4 regions of the Rhizobium sp. BK181 genome follow, and region 4 is predicted to be linked to each of the others. Evidence: predicted binding sites of a transcription regulator. Region 4 holds the regulator's gene; each other region holds the start of a gene.
What was found. The regulator LexA, encoded in region 4, represses DNA repair genes until DNA is damaged. The targets are predictions, from matches to a motif close to TGTTCNNNNTGTGTTCNG.

Region 1 (4,700 bases), on a different contig from region 4:
TAGGCGATCATATCAACTTACAGATTCAACTCGAAGACGCCAATTCTGAACCGATGCGCGCAATATCGCTACGGAACCGTTCGACTTCCTGTTGCCGCAGGCCTTCATCCGGCAATCGCAGCAGAAAGGAGGGATGGACGGTGACGAACAACTGCCGACCGCCCTCAAGCGGTATGAACTCGCCCCGCGCATCCTCAAGCTTCTGTTGCCAACCCGTGAGCGCAAAGAGTGCCGTCGCCCCCATTGCGACCACCAGCTTCGGCTTGACCAGCTCCAATTCCCGGTCGAGCCACCAGCGGCAATGCTCTACCTCTCCCCGGTTCGGCTTTTGATGGATGCGCCGCTTGCCGCGCGGTTCATATTTGAAGTGCTTGACTGCGTTGGTGACATAAAGCTCCGCGCGATTCATGCCCGCTGCCAACAAGGCCTCGTCGAAAACCCTCCCCGCCGGACCGACAAACGGACGCCCGGCAAGATCCTCCTGGTCCCCAGGCTGCTCGCCAACAAACATGATTTCCGCGTCCTGCGGTCCCTCCCCGAAGACTGCCTGTGTCGCCTTGGCATGCAATGGGCAGCGGCTGCAGGCCGCCGCCTGTTCGCGAAGCGCCTCCCATGTCCCTTCAGCAGTAGATGGCGCAGTCTGCAGGTTGCGGGATGCCGCCTGAAGCTTGTCGTGGAAGGCAGGAGGCATCGTCGCCTCACGCCTGGCCATCGCCAGCACCCGCTGCTCGGCATTCGCGATGAGGTCGGGAATCAACTCCGCCTCGGGCATATTCTTCCAGTATTTCTTCGGCATCTCCGCCTGCATCGCCTTCACCTTCAGGCGCGCAGGATTGAAAATATTAGCAAAATAGGTCTTCCAAAGTTCATCGGCAGGATCGGTAAGGTCAGGTTTGGTGCAGGGCTCATCGCTGAGTGATAACCTCATGCCATCCCAGCTCGCCGAACCCTTTGGCGTCAGGATCATCCAGTCCATGTCGTTGAACCGGCGCTGAAAGAACGGCGCCTTGCGCGTGACGATGTGATGATCCGGCTCGAACCAGGCGAGAAACTTCCGCCTGCCATTCACGGAAATGCCGGATCCCACTTCCTTGAAGCGAAGGAAAGCCGTCATCTTGTGGGCATCGCGGCGAACGTTTTTTTCCATCAACCGCGCAACCGAAACGTCTTCGTCGGACGCCACCGATAGCAGCGACTTGTCGGACTGAAGCCGCCACAGCAGCCGATAGAGAAGAAAGAAACGGACGGGATCGGAATGGCAAATCACCGCTGAAGCAAGATCAATAAACGCCGGAGGCACTGTCATCGACCGACTGCCGGACACGGGTTGCGGAGGCAATACGTCGCGCTCCCAGAAGAGCTGCTTCTCACCGCCTTCTTCACTCCATTCTATGTCCTCCGGGGCAACGCCGGCACAGGCCAGCGCGCGGGCGGCATTGCGCCATTCGTCGAAGTCGCCCCTGCCCTTCAGAACCACGCGGCGCATCAGAGCAGCGTCAATTGCTCGGGCGGCGGCTCGAACATCGTCCGCAAATCCGCTCGATCCGCCAGTTGACGTGGCGTCCAGCCCTCTGCCGTCACAAAAGCCTGCACTTTCTTGATCGAGACACCGAGTCTGGAGAGGTCGTCCAAACGCAGCCTCCGGAAGCGACGGGCCGAAAGGATCGCCTTCACCGTTTTGGTTCCGAGCCCCGGCACGCGAAGCAGCCGTTCTCGCTCCGCCTTGTTGACGTCGACTGGAAAGTCGGCGCGATGGCCGAGCGCCCATGCAAGCTTGGGATCGAGATTGAGATCCAGCATTCCGCCAGGCCGCGTCGCGGTGATCTCCTCGATCTCGAAACCGTAGAAGCGATATAGCCAGTCTGCTTGGTAAAGTCGGTGTTCACGCATCAGTGGCGGCTTGATCAGAGGCAGGTTCTTCGAGGAGTCCGGAATGGGGCTGAAGGCGGAATAGTAGACCCGCTTCAGGCCATAGCTGCCATAGAGCTGCGCACTCGTCCCAAGGATCGTCGCATCGTTTGCCCCATCGGCACCAACAATCATTTGCGTGCTCTGACCGGCAGGCACAAAACGCTTGCGCGTCTTCGATTGGAGCGTCGGCTCGTCTGCCGCCTCTATCTTCAATCGCAGGTCCCCCATCGAACGGCGGATGTGTGAGGGCCTTTTTTCCGGCGCAAGGCGCGCAATGCCGCTGTCCGTCGGAAGCTCGATATTCAAGGACAGACGATCCGCGTAAAGCCCTGCCTCTTCAATGAGATGGGCCGATGCCTCCGGAATCGACTTCAGGTGTATATAACCGCGGAAGTCATGGGAGACGCGTAGTTCGCGAACGACACGGACCATTTGCTCCATCGTATGATCCGGGGAGCGGATGATGCCCGACGAGAGAAACAACCCCTCGATATAGTTGCGGCGATAGAATTCCAACGTCAGCCAAACCACTTCCTCCGGTGTGAAGCGCGCCCGTTCTACATTGCTGGAGGACCGATTGATGCAATACGCACAATCGTAAATGCAGAAGTTCGTCAGGAGGACTTTCAATAGCGATATGCAGCGTCCATCAGGCGCATAGGCGTGGCAGATGCCGGATCCCTCGGTGGAGCCAAGGCCGCCACTTTTCGCCGAATCGCGCTTTTGTGTTCCGCTGGAAGCGCAGGATGCGTCATATTTTGCTGCATCCGAGAGAATTGCCAATCGTTGTTTTAAAGACTTCCTCATCTTCATGTTCACTATATGTTCTTGCTCAAAAAGTCAATCGAGGTTGGTTTCCAGCCACTCCGACCGGCCTCCGGCCAGCGATACGAATTTTATGGAAATCCGCGGTGGCGATCTGCTATAACCGCAAAAGTTAGGATTGTTGCACGGTTCCGAGGTTCCCCCTCGGGACCTGTTTTCTTTTGTGTCCGCGGCTATGTGGATACGGGGAGTGAAGGACAAAAAAATGGTTGATAAGGTACCGATGACGCAGGGTGGTTTCGTCAAGCTGCAGGAAGAACTGCGCTGGCGTCAGCAGGAGGAGCGTCCCCGGATCATCGAGGCAATCGCCGAAGCCCGTGCGCATGGTGACCTCTCGGAAAACGCCGAATACCATGCTGCGAAGGAAGCTCAGAGCCACAACGAAGGCCGTATCAGCGAGCTCGAGGACCTGACCGCGCGTGCCGAGGTCATCGACCTGTCGAAGATGTCCGGCGACAAGATCAAGTTCGGCGCGAAGGTGAAGCTCGTCGACGAGGATACCGAAGAAGAAAAGACCTATCAGATCGTCGGCGATCAGGAAGCCGACGTTAAGGCCGGACGTATATCCATCTCCTCCCCAATCGCGCGTGCGCTGATTGGCAAGGAAGTCGGCGACTCCATCGAAGTCAATGCGCCCGGTGGCTCCAAGGCCTACGAAGTCCTTTCCATTTCCTGGGGCTGATTGATCCGTGGACGGTCGCGGCCAGCCGGCTATCGTCAAGGTCAGTGACGTCGAGATTATTGCGCCTAACTTCAAGAAGCGGCTCTCCGGCGTCACGTCCACCATCATTCAGTTGATCCCGGTCCAGCGCGCACTCGGCGAGAAGATTGCAGCCCTTGGACCGGGTCTTCCGGCATCCTTGCCGCACATCCGTTTTCGTGACTTGCCGAAGCTATGGCGGGCGCCGCGCGGCAAGCGGTTTCGCATATGGCACGCCCGTCGCAACATCGAAATGCTGCCGGCCATCCTGATGCGCGATGTCTTGCGCATGCCGCTGAAGATCGTCTTCACCTCGGCGTCCCAGCGCCGCCACTCCGGCTGGACGAAATGGCTGATTTCGAAGATGGACGCGGTGATAGCAACAAGCGGCAAGACGGCGAATTATCTCGAAGTGCCGAGCACCGTCGTTCTCCACGGGATAGACACAACCCGTTTTTCGCCGGCAGATGATAGGGTAGCGGCCAAACGACTGCTTGGTCTCGACGAGACGAAGAAGATCGCCGGCTGCTTCGGTCGCGTTCGCCATCAGAAGGGCACGGACCTCTTCGTCGACAGCATGATCCGGTTGCTACCGTCCCGGCCCGACTGGGTCGCCATCGTTGCCGGACGCGCCACGGCACAACACGTCGAGTTTGAAAACGAACTGAAGGCGCGGGTTGCCTCTGCCGGCCTCTCCGATCGCCTACTATTCGTAGGCGAGCACACCAACATCAACGACTGGTATCGTGCACTCGATATGTTTGTCGCACCGCAACGCTGGGAAGGCTTCGGCCTGACGCCGCTCGAAGCGATGGCGACCGCCGTTCCCGTTGTCGCGACGGACGTCGGAGCCTTTCCGGAACTGCTGCTCACCGGTGACCAGGAAACCGGGATAATCATCCCGCGTGACGATCTCGATGAGATGGTACTGGCCGCTGCCCATTTCATGGATGACGACGCCCGTCGCCAAGAGGCTTCACTCCGCGCGAGGAACCACGCGATAAGCGCCTTCAGCATTGAAGGCGAGGCCCGGCGACTTGGCGCGGTCTACACGGCCCTATGACCGGGGACCGTCAAGGCTTGCGCTTGAAGAGTTCAAGATAGGCGTCGGCAACAGCGCCTTCAGAAAACTGCCCCATCAACGTGTCCCGCCCACCGGCGGTCACCTTTGCCGCCAGCAAGGGATCATTGATCAAACGCTCAATGGCCTTCGAAAAACCGTCGGTGTCGCCGATCTCAACAAGAAGTCCGTTCTCGCCGTCCC
Region 2 (4,700 bases), on a different contig from region 4:
GCGCAGAACGGTCGACTTGCCGGCGCCGTTCGGACCCAGGATACCGATCTTGGCGTCCGGGTAGAAAGAAAGGTGGATATTCTCCAGCACCTTCTTGTTGCCGTACGCCTTGTTGAGGCCGGCCATATGATAGATGAACTGACGTGCCATTGATTGTTCGCTCCGCGGCGGGATTTAAGTTTGCCGCTATGTAGGCGAATTGGGCTCAAGGAGCAACGCGCGAAGGCTAAAAACCAGAGGCTTTTGTGGCCTTGCGGACATTTTGTAGAGGGACGGCGTCACTACCAAAGCTTCGCGTGATCTATGCGAAAGAGTTGGAAATCGCTCGGCTTCGCATAGGGAACCCTCTCGAGACCCGGCCAACTTTTCCCAGCCGCCAAGGCCGCATAGAGCGGAGCCTGCCGTAGATCGGCCGCCAGCGGAAATCGGCATACAGCCACATAGTCGAAGGGCTCCAACGCCGCGCGGCGGACCGCCGCGTCAGACGAGGTGAAGGCCTCGAACATGCGTCTCATACCGGGCGACGCACGGTGGAATGGCACTGCGCCGACAGAAAATCCTGCAGGACGTGCGAATAACACGCGCAACGCGATGCCCTGAGGAAGCGCAATTCGTCCCGCGGCGACCGAATTCAGAACACCGAAATCCTCGCCGTCGCAGTCGCTGGCCGTCATGTAATCGACCGCATCGAATACGTGCATCGGCGGTCGGATGACAAGGCAAAGAACCGCTGGTGCAAGAACGGATGCAAGGGCAAATCCGACAGCCACTCGCACTCCTCGCGTTGGCGATCGGGCATTTAGATAATAGGCAATCGCCGCTGGCAGAAACGGCGGTATGAGCGCAATCGGAAAGCGGATGTTCCGCAAGACGTCAAACGTCAGAAGCAGGGAGGCGAGACCCACGGCGAATGCAACCCCCACGCCGAATTTTTGCTGTCGTATCTGCGCGGCGACGTAAGGTGCAGCCAGAAGGGCACCGCAAGTGGAAAGCGCCAACAGCGCAACGGTGGAGTATTGCGCACTCTCGTAAAGGTAGAGGAAGCTGTTCTCCTGCCAAATGCGAGAGAACCAAAACGCGCGCGATACCGGATCGATCATCTGATAGGGGCCGCCGAGACAGCGTGGAAAATACCACGCAGCCAGGCCAAGGATGAATGCGCTTGACAGGCCCAGCCATAGGATTTTTGCGAAGATCGATGAGCGATCCGGCACCACCCAAACCACGCAGGACAGGGTGGCGGACATTCCGATCAACAAAAACAGATAGGGTGCGGAAAAGGCATCGCATTGCGTCGAAACGATGCCGTCCGGGCCAATGAAGGCAAGCGCGGCAGCAACGGCGACGGCACTCATTGCGGGACCGCTGGCAATAATCATCGCCCGCGCTTCCCTGACGCCGGCAATGTAGCAGAGGACCAGCCCGGCGTAGGCAACAACGACCAGCGGCAGGCATTCCAGTCCGATGACGACGGAGAGCGCCGCAGCGCCCCCCACGAGCGCGCCGCCCAACCGATCCCAGCGAACAAGACCGGACACCATAAGCATCATCGCGACCAGTTGGCCATCGTGGTGGTCAATGCGGCCCGGCGAGAATTCGAACACGGCAACCGCCATGAGAATTGTCATCAGCATCAACATCAGCAACGACGACAAGCGCGACGTCGGCTGATCGGCCATCAACCGTTTCACGGTGGACGCAACCGGCAGGCAGAAAAGGGCGAGCATCAACGGCGGCCAGATGCGGAAAGAGAAGGAGATAGCCTGATCGATGGGCATGAACGGCCGCAGCAACGTCGCTATTGCCGCGTAAGGTAGATCGATCAATCTCGACCAGGGCGAAACGTAAGCTTCGGGCATTGAAATGAACGGCAGCGTAAGATCGAACCACCGACCATCCGGCGACATCAGATACCGGATCTGCAACTCACGCATCTGGTCATCGAGATCACCGAGGAACAGCACCCCGTCGGCGAGATCGAACAGAACAATGGCAAGCCCTGTGATGTAGACTGTGAGAAAGGTGCGCAGAAATGGCCTGCTGTCAGGCAAGACCTTCAGGTCGGCTCGCGATAGAACTGCATCCATTCCGCACTCGCCCCAGCAAACAGCGGCCAGACATTAGTCCAATCCGATTAATATTCGGCTACATGAGCAAAAACACTAAAACCCAGCAGCGTCCACGACGCCCTGATCGCAGCCGAACGAGGTTCGCCCTGCCCCTTGAATGAGCTCGCGCAGGCTCGCTCCGCCATTCGAGGTGGCGTCCTCCGATAGGCCGATCGTGAGCTCGTCAATGACGCGGCCTCCGCCGCCGGCGCGCCGACAACTCATCTTGACCCGATCGCCGGCGCCCGGACCGAAGCTCTTGTCGAACGCAGCCTTGATCGCCGCCGCTGTCAGCGACTTGCCGACGTTGGCCGCGAAGAGATCGCGGACTGTCGAGGCATTCAGCTCATCGATGAGGCGAACCGACGTCGCAAAATAGTCGTCGGCACTCATCTTTGTGCAAGTACCGTGTTTGATCCACTCATGGCGCTCCAACCCGGATTGCGTTCCGGGCATCGCCTTCTCAAGCGCGGCTTTGGTCTCCGCCGAAAGCTCTACCTCAGGCAGTTTCTTCCAGTTGCCTTCCTTGTCCGCGGTCCGCAGCGTGCCAGAGACGTCGCAATAGTCCTTGCGCATCGGCCAAAGCCCGTGCAGCGAGAAATTGGTCGCATCAAACCTGTCCTTGGTCTGACTGCTGCATTCCGGCTTGCGCTGGTTGGTTTCACAGAAGGCCGGTTGCCAGCTGGCTGCCAAAATGAAGCGCGTCCTTCCACCCACATCCTGGGCTCCGGCTACGCCAGCAGCCGTGATCGCAATCAGGAATAAAGCCGTGCGCAGAAATGGATTACTCATCTTCCTCCCTCCCAGGAACAATTCATGAACAAGAAATCATGGTGGGTCTGTTTTCACAACCCTCAATCCCTAGGGTGCTAAAATCCCGTCGCATAAATATTTAGACGTGTTGCATTTCACGATCGATCTGGTCTTCTCCCGTCAACGGGAGGATGTGGATGTTTGCAGATACGCAACGCCTTGAAACGGCGAACGCCTCGCTTGCCTTTCACCATCAAGCAGCGCAGTCCGAGGCACGCGGGATTATCGTTGTTTCCCATGGTTTGGCAGAACACTCCAAGCGCTACGCGCGTTTTGCCGCAGCGATGGCGGCCCGTGGTTATCATGTTTTTGCCTTCGATCACCGCGGACATGGCGAGACGACTGCGGCAGATGCTCCGATCGGACGCTTTGCCCGCCGCGATGGTGTCAGGCAGGTGATCGATGACGTCTCTGCCGTACGCGACCGCGCTGTGGCACAGTATCCCGGCCTGCCAGTCATCGTTTTCGGGCATTCGATGGGAGGTCTCATCGCGCTGAATGCTGCTGTGACCCATCCCGAGAAATATGACGCCGTCGCCGTATGGAACTCCAACTTCAACCCAGGCGTCGCAGGGCGGGCAGCACAAGCGATCCTGCTGGCCGAACGGGCCTTGAAGGGCTCCGATGTGCCAAGCGGCATTTTGCCGAAGCTCACCTTCGGCACGTGGGGAAAGTCCATTGCCAATCGTCGAACGGAGTTCGACTGGTTAAGCCGCGACCCTGTCGAGGTCGACAAGTATATCGCCGACCCGCTGTGCGGCTTCGATGCCTCCGTTTCCCTCTGGCTCGATATCTTCGAACTGACGTTTCGCGCGCCGCAAACGCCGCATCTGGACCGTCTGTCGAAGCAGACACCGATCCATCTTGTTGGTGGCGGGCAGGATCCGGCGACGGATGGCGGAAAAGCGGTGATCTGGCTTTCAAACCATTTGAAAGCGCATGGCTTCTCCCGTATCACGACACAGATATATCAGGACATGCGCCACGAAACGCTGAACGAAATTGGAGCGGACGCGGCCCTCGCTGCATTCGCCGACTGGTGCGACGAAGCGATCGCAAGATCCTGAACTGAAGGATTTCGCGATGAGCCATGGTATTTCTTCCCGTCCCGTTTCTGCTTCAGAGGTTTCGACCGGCATTCTGCTGATGTTCCTGTCGGTGCTCGTGTCTCCGATCATCGACATCTTCTCCAAGCTCGCGATCGCCACGATTCCCGCGGCGGAAATCACGGCCGCGCGGTTTGTGGTGCAAGCGCTATGCATGTTGCCGATCGTTGTCTGGCGCGGAAGCTGGAAGGGCTTCTCGTGGCGTGCCAACATCTTTCATGCCATCCGCGGCGCCATCATAACGATCTCCATGGTGTCCTTTGTCACGACGCTGAAGTACATGCCGGTTGCAGACGCCATCGCGATATTCTTTGTCGAGCCGATCATATTGACGATCCTGAGCAGCATCTTCCTCAAGGAAACGATCGGTTGGCGCCGCTATACGGCTTGCGGCGTCGGCTTCTTCGGCGCCATGCTGATCATTCAGCCAAGCTTCCAGGAGGTCGGCTACGTGGCGCTCCTCCCCGTCGTCAGCGCCTTCTGCATTGCCATCTTCGCCTTGATGACACGCGTCCTTTCGCACCGGGAAGACCCATGGGCGATGCAGTTTCAGATGGGCGTCTGGGGTTTGCTGTTCTGCGCCATTCTGCTCGCACTCGGCAACGGCACGGGTTCCGACGTCTTTGACTCGGTGATGCCGGATGGCCGTGGCTACCTCTACCTGCTCGGCGTC
Region 3 (4,700 bases), on a different contig from region 4:
TCGAGGCGATCCGCGAACAGGTTGGCGACAAGCGCGTCCTCTGCGCCCTTTCGGGTGGCGTCGACAGCTCCGTTGCAGCGCTGCTGATCCACGAAGCCATCGGCGACAAGCTCACCTGCGTGCTCGTCGATCACGGCCTGATGCGCAAGGACGAGGCGGCCAACGTCGTCGCCATGTTCCGCGAACACTACAATCTGCACCTCATCCACGTTGACGCATCCGACAAGTTCATCGGCGAGCTGGAAGGGGTTTCCGACCCAGAGACCAAGCGCAAGATCATCGGCCGCCTGTTCATCGAAACCTTCGAGGAGGAAGCCAAGAAGCTCGGCGGCGCCGATTTCCTCGGCCAGGGCACGCTTTACCCCGACGTCATTGAAAGCGTTTCCTTCACCGGCGGCCCATCGGTGACGATCAAGTCGCACCACAACGTCGGCGGCCTGCCGGAGCGCATGAACATGCAGCTCGTCGAGCCGCTGCGCGAGCTCTTCAAGGACGAAGTGCGCGTCCTCGGCAAGGAGCTCGGCCTGCCGGACAGCTTCATCGGCCGCCATCCCTTCCCGGGTCCCGGCCTCGCGATCCGCTGCCCCGGCGGCATCACCCGCGAAAAGCTGGAAATTCTGCGCGAAGCCGACGCCATCTATCTCGACGAAATCCGCAAGGCCGGTCTCTACGACGCGATCTGGCAGGCGTTCGCCGTGCTGCTTCCCGTCCAGACCGTCGGCGTCATGGGCGACGGCCGCACCTACGAATTCGTCTGCGCACTGCGCGCCGTGACCTCGGTCGACGGCATGACGGCGGATTTCTACCATTACGACATGGAATTCCTCGGCCGCGCCGCCACCCGCATCATCAACGAAGTGCGCGGCATCAACCGCGTCGTCTACGATGTGACGTCGAAGCCGCCCGGCACGATCGAATGGGAATGATTTGAGAGTCGCCTCAATCGAGGCGACATCCATCAGAAATCAAGTGACTGCTGCACCGGCTTTGGCGGCGCCAGGCTAACGCCTTCGAGCTCCAACATCCTCTGCTTGGACGTTGAGCCGCCGGGCGCGGAGAAGCCTCCGATCTTGTTTCCGGCCGCTAGCACGCGATGGCAGGGGATGATCAAGGCGACCGGATTTTTCGCCATCGCCTGGCCGACGTCGCGGGCGGCCTCCGGCCCTACGCCGAGTTGCTTCGCGAGCGCACCGTAGGTGGTCGTGTGACCCCAGCCGATCTGGCGGGCAGCATCGTAAACCTGCCTGAAAAAGGCATCCTGACCAGCGAGATCGACCTTCACGGTTGAGAAGTCCGTCGGCTCTCCGCTGAAATAGCGCTTCACTGCGGCAACAGCTTCGGCAACGGCGGCCGTCGGCTTCGCCGGCTCGGCGCCGGGAATGCGGCGAAGGAGCAATCGCTCGGTTGCCTCGGCACTCGACGTCGGCAGCTGAAACCGCGTAATGCCGACATCATTCCAGGCGATGCCGCAGAAGCCACCGCTCGTCTCGAAAATCAGATAGTGATGCATTGCCTGTTGCATGGGTTATTGCCTCCCTGCTGCTCACTCCGAAGATCGTGCCGTCGCGGCCCGAATTCAACCCGTTTCTTGCGTCGCACGAGCTTGCTCCGGTCGATCGTTTCCCCTTGTGTTCTTTTTTTGTTCTTGTCATTTCAAGATCAAATGTTAGGCTCCCTGTCTTCGGTGAAGAATGAGAAACGGCCGTTGCCCAGGAGCCGATCATGCAAGAGGACTTGCAGGCATCTTTCGATTTCGCTTCGCCGAAGACGCGCCAGCAACCATCGCGCTTCGACCGGGAAAGCCTTTTCTTTGCGATTTTGCCGGACTCGCGATCGCTCGACGAATGCGTGGCGATCCAGCAGTGGCTGCAGCAGGATTACCTTCCCCTCGCATCGCCGCGTCCGCCGGCGGCCATACACGTCTCGCTCTATTGTGTCGGCAGGAGCGCCCGCATTCCCGAGGCAATCATCGCGGCGGCACGCCAGGCAGGAACGGCGATCGATGCGTGTCAGTTCGAGCTCGCCTTCGACCATGTCATCACATTCCTGCTGCCGCAGGACAACGCGATCGTGCTGGCCGGCAATGGCGGACGGGAACTGTTGCGACAACTGCATGTGCAGATCGCGATCGAGATGCACCGGTTGGGTGCAGACGCCAATCTGAACCCGAACTTTCAGCCGCATGCCACGCTCCTCTACGACAAGGACGTGGTGCCGCGGATCGCCCTGCAGAAGCCAATCGTGATGGCTGCGCGCGAATTCGTTCTGCTACACAATCGCCGGGTTGAAGCAGGCTACGAAGAGCTCGGGCGCTGGCCGCTCCATGCGCGCGGATAACACCTTGCCTCCGGCTATCGAACTCGCTTAAAGCTCCTGCGACAAGGCATGAAGCGGAGAACGACATGAACACGTCCGAGATCATTATTGCCGGCGACACGGCGGGTATCGAGTGGCGTTTGCCGGTTCTTCGTTTCAAGGGCAGCGATCCCAAGGCACCGAAGGTCTACATTCAGGCGGCTCTCCACGCCAACGAGCTGCCGGGCACGGCGTTGGTTCACTTCCTGTGTGAAAGACTGCGCCAGTCGGAAAACGCCGGTCAGATCAAGAGCGACATCATCGTCGTCCCGCATGCCAACCCGATCGGCGCGGCCCAGTCGCATTTCGGCGAGCTTCAGGGCCGCTTCGATCTTGGATCACGGACCAATTTCAATCGCGAGTTTCCGCTGATCTCGGTGAAGGATCGCGACGGGTTGCTTGAGGGCCTCGAGAACCGTTCCGCCATCGACAAGCTGAAGCGCCAGCTGCTGCACATGGCGCTCGGCTGCGATCTGGTGATCGACCTGCATTGTGATGATGAGTCGCTGCAATACGCCTACATCGACGAGGCCTTCTGGCCGGAGGCAGCCGATCTCGCCTCAGCGATGGATATGGAAGCGGTTCTCCTCTCCGATGGCGAGAGCTCCGCCTTCGAGGAGGCCGTCGGTTTTGCCTGGAAATACGAGACGCCGGAGAAACAATCGCGCCTGCCCCGGAAACTGTCCGTCACCGTCGAGCTTCGCGGCCGCCGTGATGTCTATCCCGAGATGGCGAAGAAGGATGCCGATGGATTGTGGAAATTCCTGGCGAGCCGCGGCGCAATCGATGCCGCCGTCTCGCTGCCCGCCTTCGATGGTCCCGCCGTACCGCTCGATAATATCGAGATCGTCCGTGCGCCGGAGGCCGGCACGGTTCTCTTCCACCACAATATCGGCGAATGGGTTGGCGAAGGCGATGTGCTTGCTACGCTCATCACCCGCCCCGGCATGGCTGACGGCAGCCTCGAGATTCGTGCGCCGCAGGCCGGCCTGATCGTGACCCGCAGCTCCGAGCGGTTGGTTCGCCGCCGCGCCGACCTGATGAAGATTGCTTGCAAGACTGCCAGCAAGGCAACGCGCAAGCCTGGAACGCTGGAGGACTAAGTGACCGTCACCATTTACGGCATCAAGAACTGCGACACCATGAAGAAGGCCAGAACCTGGCTGGAAGAGCATGACGTCGGCTACCAGTTCCATGACTACAAGGCCGTCGGAATCGATCGCGCCCACCTGCAGGCATGGACGAAGCAAGCCGGTTGGGAAACCGTGCTCAACCGGGCCGGCACGACCTTTCGTAAGCTGCCCGAGGCCGAGCGCGAAAATCTCGACGAGGGCAAGGCAATCGCTCTGATGCTGGAGCAGCCGTCGATGATCAAGCGGCCGGTTGTGGAGGCAGACGGCAAGTTGCTCATCGGCTTCAAGCCCGAGATCTACGGCAGCTTCTTCAAGGCCTGATCGATGTCGAAAACTACGCGCGCCACGCAGGTTCTGAGCCAAGCCGGAATTGCCTTCACGGTCCATACCTACGACTATGATCCGAACGCGGAGCGCGTCGGCCTGCAGGCGGCAGAAGCGCTTGGCGAGGAGCCGCATCGCGTGTTGAAGACGCTGATGGCGGAGGTCGACGGCAAGGCGGTCTGCGTCGTCGTGCCGTCGGATCGTGAAGTCAGCATGAAGAAGCTCGCTAGCGCGTTCGGCGGAAAGTCCGCCAACATGATGAAGCCCGCCGATGCCGAGCGCCTGACTGGCTACCACGTCGGCGGCATCAGCCCGTTCGGACAGAAGAAGCTTGTGCCGACGGCAATCGAAGAGGCGGCGCTTGCCGAGGCGCAGGTTTATATCAATGGCGGACAACGCGGCCTACAGGTTCGGCTTGACCCGAAGGACGCGTTGAAGACGCTGAAGGCCGCAGCGGCACCGCTCATTGCCTGATCTCAGCTGAAGCGTGCCAGCAGAGAACCGAGCGTCGCGGCATCGGCCTTGCTCAGCTTTGCGCCGAAGTTGGCCTCGATAGCCTTGGCATAGACCGTCCACATGCGCTTCTGCAGTGCCCACCCCTTCTCGGTAACGACCACCCACTGCCCGCGCCCGTCCCGGTCGAACGTCTGGCGCTGCACCAGCCCCGCCTTCTCGAGGCGGTCGATCAGTCGCGAGAGATTGTATTGGGCGAGCAACGTCCGCTCTTCGATCTCGAACGGCCGCAACCTGCCCTCCGGCGAGCGCACCAGTTCCCAGAGCACGTCGTACCAGCCGAGCGGCGGAAGCTCGGCCGACTTGAGATCCGCTTCGATCTGACCGAGCAGTCGCTGCTGCGCGCGCATCAGCCCGATCCAGGCATCGACCGCC
Region 4 (4,700 bases):
CGCAAGTGACCCTCCCACGACGCGCTTGATGGCATGGGTTGTTGTGTTGGCACTTGTTGCAATGGCGGCGGGCCAAGGGCGTCCGTTTGTCCGGAGTTCAGCACTGGCCGGCTTGCTTTGCGTCGCGGGAATGCTTTCGGCCCAATACGAAACGCGGAGCAGGGCGACCGTCATACTGGATACGCCCGTCACCACAACGATCACTGGTCGGGTCGAGCGTCGGGAGGGGGATGGCGCGGGTCGTTGGCGCTATATCGTCTCCATTTCCGGCACCCAGTCGCCTCAGATTAGGCGGCCGCTAGACCGGGTTTCAGTCGTCGCGCGTGGGCAGAAAGAACCGTTCGAAATCGGGGAGTGGTTGACGGGACGGGCACGATTGACCCCGCCTGCGGGACCGGCGCTGCCTGGGCTCAACGACTTCGCCTTCAGCGCCTATTTCGACGAGATTGGCGCGAACGGTTTCTTTTATGGTTCGCCAAGCGTTTCAATGCCGCCAGCGGTCGGCACACCATCGATTTCGGAGCGCGGAGCCAACTGGCTGGATGGTCTTCGAAGCGGAATTGGAGACCGCATCCGTGGAATCCTGCCGGGCGACACCGGCGCCTTTGCGGCGTCGCTTGTCACCGACGAGCGGCGCGCGATCTCGCGGGAAACCACCGACGCGCTGCGACAGGCGGGTCTGGCGCATATCGTGGCAATCTCCGGTCTCAACATGGCGCTCTCCGCGGGTATCTTCTTCGTCGGCCTACGCCAACTGCTGAGCCTGTTTCCATCCGTTACGCAGGCGTACCCGACCAAGAAGATTGCAGCTGCTGGCGCGCTCGTCGCCCTGACAGCCTATTACATGATCTCGGGCTTTGCGGTCTCGGCAGAGCGAGCCTTCATCATGATGGCAATCATGCTGGCCGCTGTATTCTTCGACAGGCCGTCAATCAGTCTACGCAACATTGCCCTATCGGCTTGGGTGATTCTGCTCTTGTCTCCATCCGAGGCGCTAGGCCCGAGCTTCCAGATGTCATTTGCGGCGACTCTTGCGCTGGTTGCCGGTTATGCGATGTGGTCGAAGCGAGCCGCGCGCGAACATCCCTTGCTGCAAGTCAGGGCAGTGAAGCCCGTAGTTTTTGTCGCACGCTTCTTTGCTGGCATCCTCCTTTCCTCAATGATCGGAGGCTTCTCGACCGCGCTCTTTGCAGTCGAACATTTCCATCGGCTCAGCGCTTATGGATTGCCCGCAAATCTCATGGCCATGCCGGTAATCTCCTTCGTGGTGATGCCTATGGGCATGTTCGCGATGCTGCTGACGCCGTTTGGCCTCGATGTCGTTCCCTGGAAAATCGCCGGGTTCGGGCTCGAAATTGTGATCGCCATTGCAAAGATGGTCTCGGGATGGGGCGGCAACGTCGATATCGGTCGATTGCCGGTTTGGTACTTTCCTGTCGCCGTCGCAGGCTTCCTCGTGCTTGCGCTTCTGCGCACCAGACTGCGGTACCTTGGCGCTGTTGCGATCGCGTTGGCAACTCTGTTCGTTGTGCTCGCGCCGTCCAGACCGGCGCCAGATTTCATCATTGCCGAGGATGGCGGTCTCGTCGCGATTGTCGACAATCAGGTTATTGCTTCCAACCGGACGCGCCCACCCGACTTCATTTTCGACCAATGGCGAAGGGCTCTGGTTGCGGAGCAAGCCCGGCCGCCGCTCCTGATAGAGGGTGTCAAACCGGTCCGCCGGCGAGACGGCGACGGCAAGCCTCGGAGGCTCTCGGCCGACGAATTGCATAACGCTCGCAACGCGTTGCGGCAGGTCGTTGCGAGAGGCGTTGAGAACCGTTTCGTCTGCCTGAAAGGCGCTTGGTGCACAGCGGCGCACGACAGCGGCTACGTTCTGACGATCGTCGAAGATCCCGCCTACGTCGGCGCTGCCTGCGACACCGCCGACATCGTCGTTACACCCGCTCGCCTGCGCGCAAGCGAATGCCGGTCAGGTGCATTGTTGTTCACGGGGGAAACCTTGCGCCGCTCGGGTGCGGCAGAGATACGAATAGACGAACAGGGAACGCCTGTCGTGACGACGGCCTACAAGACACTTGACCGGCCCTGGATGCGGCATCGGGCATACAATTGGCGAAGCGGCACCTTCGATGGAGAGCCGCCTGTCTTTAGTGATAGCGGCGAATGAGGCCGACCAGCTTGCCCTGAACCTTGACGCGATCGGGTCCGAAAATACGCGTTTCATAAGCCGGGTTCGCAGCTTCAAGCGCGATCGAAGCGCCCTTGCGGCGGAAGCGCTTGAGGGTTGCTTCCTCGTCATCGACAAGTGCGACAACAATATCGCCGGCGTTGGCGGTGCTGCCGTTGCGGATAATCACCGTATCGCCGTCGAAGATGCCGGCCTCGATCATCGAGTCACCCTTCACCTCGAGCGCATAATGCTCGCCTGGGCCAAGCATGTCGGCCGGAACCGTGATGTCGTGCGTATTGTTCTGGATTGCAGAAATTGGCACGCCTGCAGCGATCCGCCCCATAACAGGTACAGAGGCCGAATTGCCATTGTCCGCATGCGCGGCCGGCTTTGGCGGCGCGACCGGTTGAGGTTTGCCAAGGCTGCCCTCGATCACGCTCGGCGAGAAACCGCGGCGCGGCTGGAGACTGGGATTATATGCCTCTGGCAGCTTGATGACCTCCAGAGCGCGGGCTCGATTCGGCAGTCGGCGAATGAAGCCGCGTTCTTCCAGCGCCGTAATCAGGCGGTGGATGCCCGACTTCGACGCGAGATCGAGAGCGTCCTTCATTTCGTCGAAAGATGGGGGGACACCGGACTCCTTCATTCGTTCGTGAATGAAGAGAAGAAGCTCCTGTTGCTTGCGCGTCAGCATCGAAGTTGAACCCCAGAGTTGTGAAACAAAGCCAGAACAGACACTATATGTTCCATATGTGTTCTGCAAGTACCTAAATTTTCGTAAAACTTGCCTGCAACTTGTTCAGTTTTTGCGTCGCTTTTGAGTGAATGCGGAGAAGGGGGTTGCATTGTTCTCTTGCCCGGCGCACATCTTCGCAAATCCCCGGGGAGTTTGCCATGAGCGAAGCACATCCGCTGGACCACATTGTGCTGCCGGTGTCCAACATCAGGCTTGCGCGCGAGCGCCTCGGAATGCTGGGATTCACCGTCGCGCCAGATGCGCGGCACCCGTTCGGAACAGAGAACGCCTGTATCTTCTTCGCCGACGAAACTTATCTGGAGCCACTGGGCGTCGCCAGCCTTGAACTGCACGAGGCGTCGGCGAGGAAGGGCAACGTCTTCACCGCGCGTGACCGTGCCTTTCGGTTTCGATGCGGCGAGGATGGACTGTCCGCAGTGGTCTTCGCGACGGGGGACGCCGACCGCGACCACGCTAGATTCCTTGGGGAGAAGATCAACGGCGGTGAGATGCTGCAGTTCGAGCGGCCGATGAAGATGCCCGACGGCTCGGAAGCCACTGCTGCATTCAAACTCGCGTTCGCAGTTGACCTGCGCGCACCTGATTTCTTTTTTTTCACCTGCCAGAGGGTCAATCCGCTGCCTGCCGATCGAAGGGCACTGCAAGTGCACCCAAATGGCGTGGGCGGGATCGCGGAGATCGTTCTTGGCGCGCCGGACCCAAAGGCGTTTGGACCATTTGTGCGCGCGGCGGCGCACGGCCTGACGGTGATCAACGAGGCCTTTGGTGTAAGTGTTGCAACGCCCAACGCCAGGATCATCGTTCTGTCCCCCGATGGACTGGATGCCTACTTCGATATTTCTGCTCCCTCAGACGATCGCGGCCTTCGCGGCGTTGCCGTTGTTTTCAAGGTCGGTGATCTCGCCGTGACAGAAGCGCATTTGGCTGCTAACGGGATGACCTACACGCGCAAGAACAATCGAATTCTGGTGAAGGCAGCGCCCGGGCAGGGTGCGCTCTTCGCCTTCGAGGAGAAACGATGAGCCAGACAAATTCCGAAGTCGCGGTCGGCGAAGGCGCCGGCCGCGTCACCTTTTCGAATACCGGCAAGCTGTCGCTGATTGCCGGACCGTGTCAGATGGAGAGCCGCGAACATGCGTTCATGGTCGCCGGTGTATTGAAGGAGCTTTGCGACAAGCTTGGTCTCGGCCTTGTCTACAAGTCCTCCTTTGACAAGGCGAACCGGACATCGCTCTCCGCCCAGCGCGGCATCGGCCTTGATAAGGCGCTGGAGGTTTTTTCCGACCTCAAGAAGGAATACGGTTTTCCTGTCCTGACCGACATCCATACCGAGGAGCAGTGCACCGAGGTGGCGACGGTCGTCGACGTCCTGCAGATCCCGGCCTTTCTCAGTCGCCAGACAGACCTGCTGGTCGCAGCCGCCAAAACCGGTCGCACAATCAACGTCAAGAAGGGCCAGTTCCTTGCCCCTTGGGACATGAAGAATGTCTTGAACAAGCTCAATTCCAGCGGCAACCCGAATATCCTGCTTTGCGAGCGCGGCGCTTCCTTCGGCTACAACACGCTGGTCTCCGATATGCGCTCGCTGCCGATCATGGCGGCGATGGGCGCCCCTGTTGTTTTCGACGCCACCCATTCGGTGCAGCAGCCCGGAGGGCAGGGTGGTTCCAGCGGCGGCCAGCGCGAATTCGTGGAGACGCTGGCGCGCGCGGCCGTTGCCGTCGGTGTCGCCGGTGTGTTCGTCGAAACGCACGAAGATCCTGACAA

Region 1: a site for LexA is predicted at 2,724-2,741, ahead of FHT77_RS08540 (putative DNA modification/repair radical SAM protein). Genes of this name have one in related genera too.
Region 2: a site for LexA is predicted at 2,914-2,931, ahead of FHT77_RS09315 (ribonuclease T2 family protein). Genes of this name have one in related genera too.
Region 3: a site for LexA is predicted at 1,630-1,647, ahead of FHT77_RS06100 (2'-5' RNA ligase family protein). Genes of this name have one in related genera too.

The regions. Positions count from the first base shown of each region.
Region 1 is NZ_JACHZA010000002.1:218,941-223,640, reverse strand. It holds gene FHT77_RS08545 (UdgX family uracil-DNA binding protein) at 26-1,486, opposite strand; gene FHT77_RS08540 (putative DNA modification/repair radical SAM protein) at 1,486-2,718, opposite strand; gene greA (transcription elongation factor GreA) at 2,942-3,418, shown strand; gene FHT77_RS08530 (glycosyltransferase family 4 protein) at 3,450-4,499, shown strand; gene FHT77_RS08525 (glycosyltransferase) at 4,510-4,700, opposite strand, start outside.
Region 2 is NZ_JACHZA010000002.1:385,735-390,434, reverse strand. It holds gene ettA (energy-dependent translational throttle protein EttA) at 1-150, opposite strand, end outside; gene FHT77_RS09320 (hypothetical protein) at 282-2,087, opposite strand; gene FHT77_RS09315 (ribonuclease T2 family protein) at 2,163-2,900, opposite strand; gene FHT77_RS09310 (alpha/beta fold hydrolase) at 3,059-3,988, shown strand; gene FHT77_RS09305 (DMT family transporter) at 4,005-4,700, shown strand, end outside.
Region 3 is NZ_JACHZA010000001.1:1,207,792-1,212,491, forward strand. It holds gene guaA (glutamine-hydrolyzing GMP synthase) at 1-926, shown strand, start outside; gene FHT77_RS06095 (methylated-DNA--[protein]-cysteine S-methyltransferase) at 959-1,522, opposite strand; gene FHT77_RS06100 (2'-5' RNA ligase family protein) at 1,723-2,337, shown strand; gene FHT77_RS06105 (succinylglutamate desuccinylase/aspartoacylase family protein) at 2,403-3,458, shown strand; gene FHT77_RS06110 (ArsC family reductase) at 3,459-3,809, shown strand; gene ybaK (Cys-tRNA(Pro) deacylase) at 3,813-4,286, shown strand; gene FHT77_RS06120 (MarR family winged helix-turn-helix transcriptional regulator) at 4,289-4,700, opposite strand, start outside.
Region 4 is NZ_JACHZA010000011.1:50,774-55,473, reverse strand. It holds gene FHT77_RS21705 (ComEC/Rec2 family competence protein) at 1-2,173, shown strand, start outside; gene lexA (transcriptional repressor LexA) at 2,154-2,870, opposite strand; gene FHT77_RS21695 (VOC family protein) at 3,071-3,955, shown strand; gene kdsA (3-deoxy-8-phosphooctulonate synthase) at 3,952-4,700, shown strand, end outside.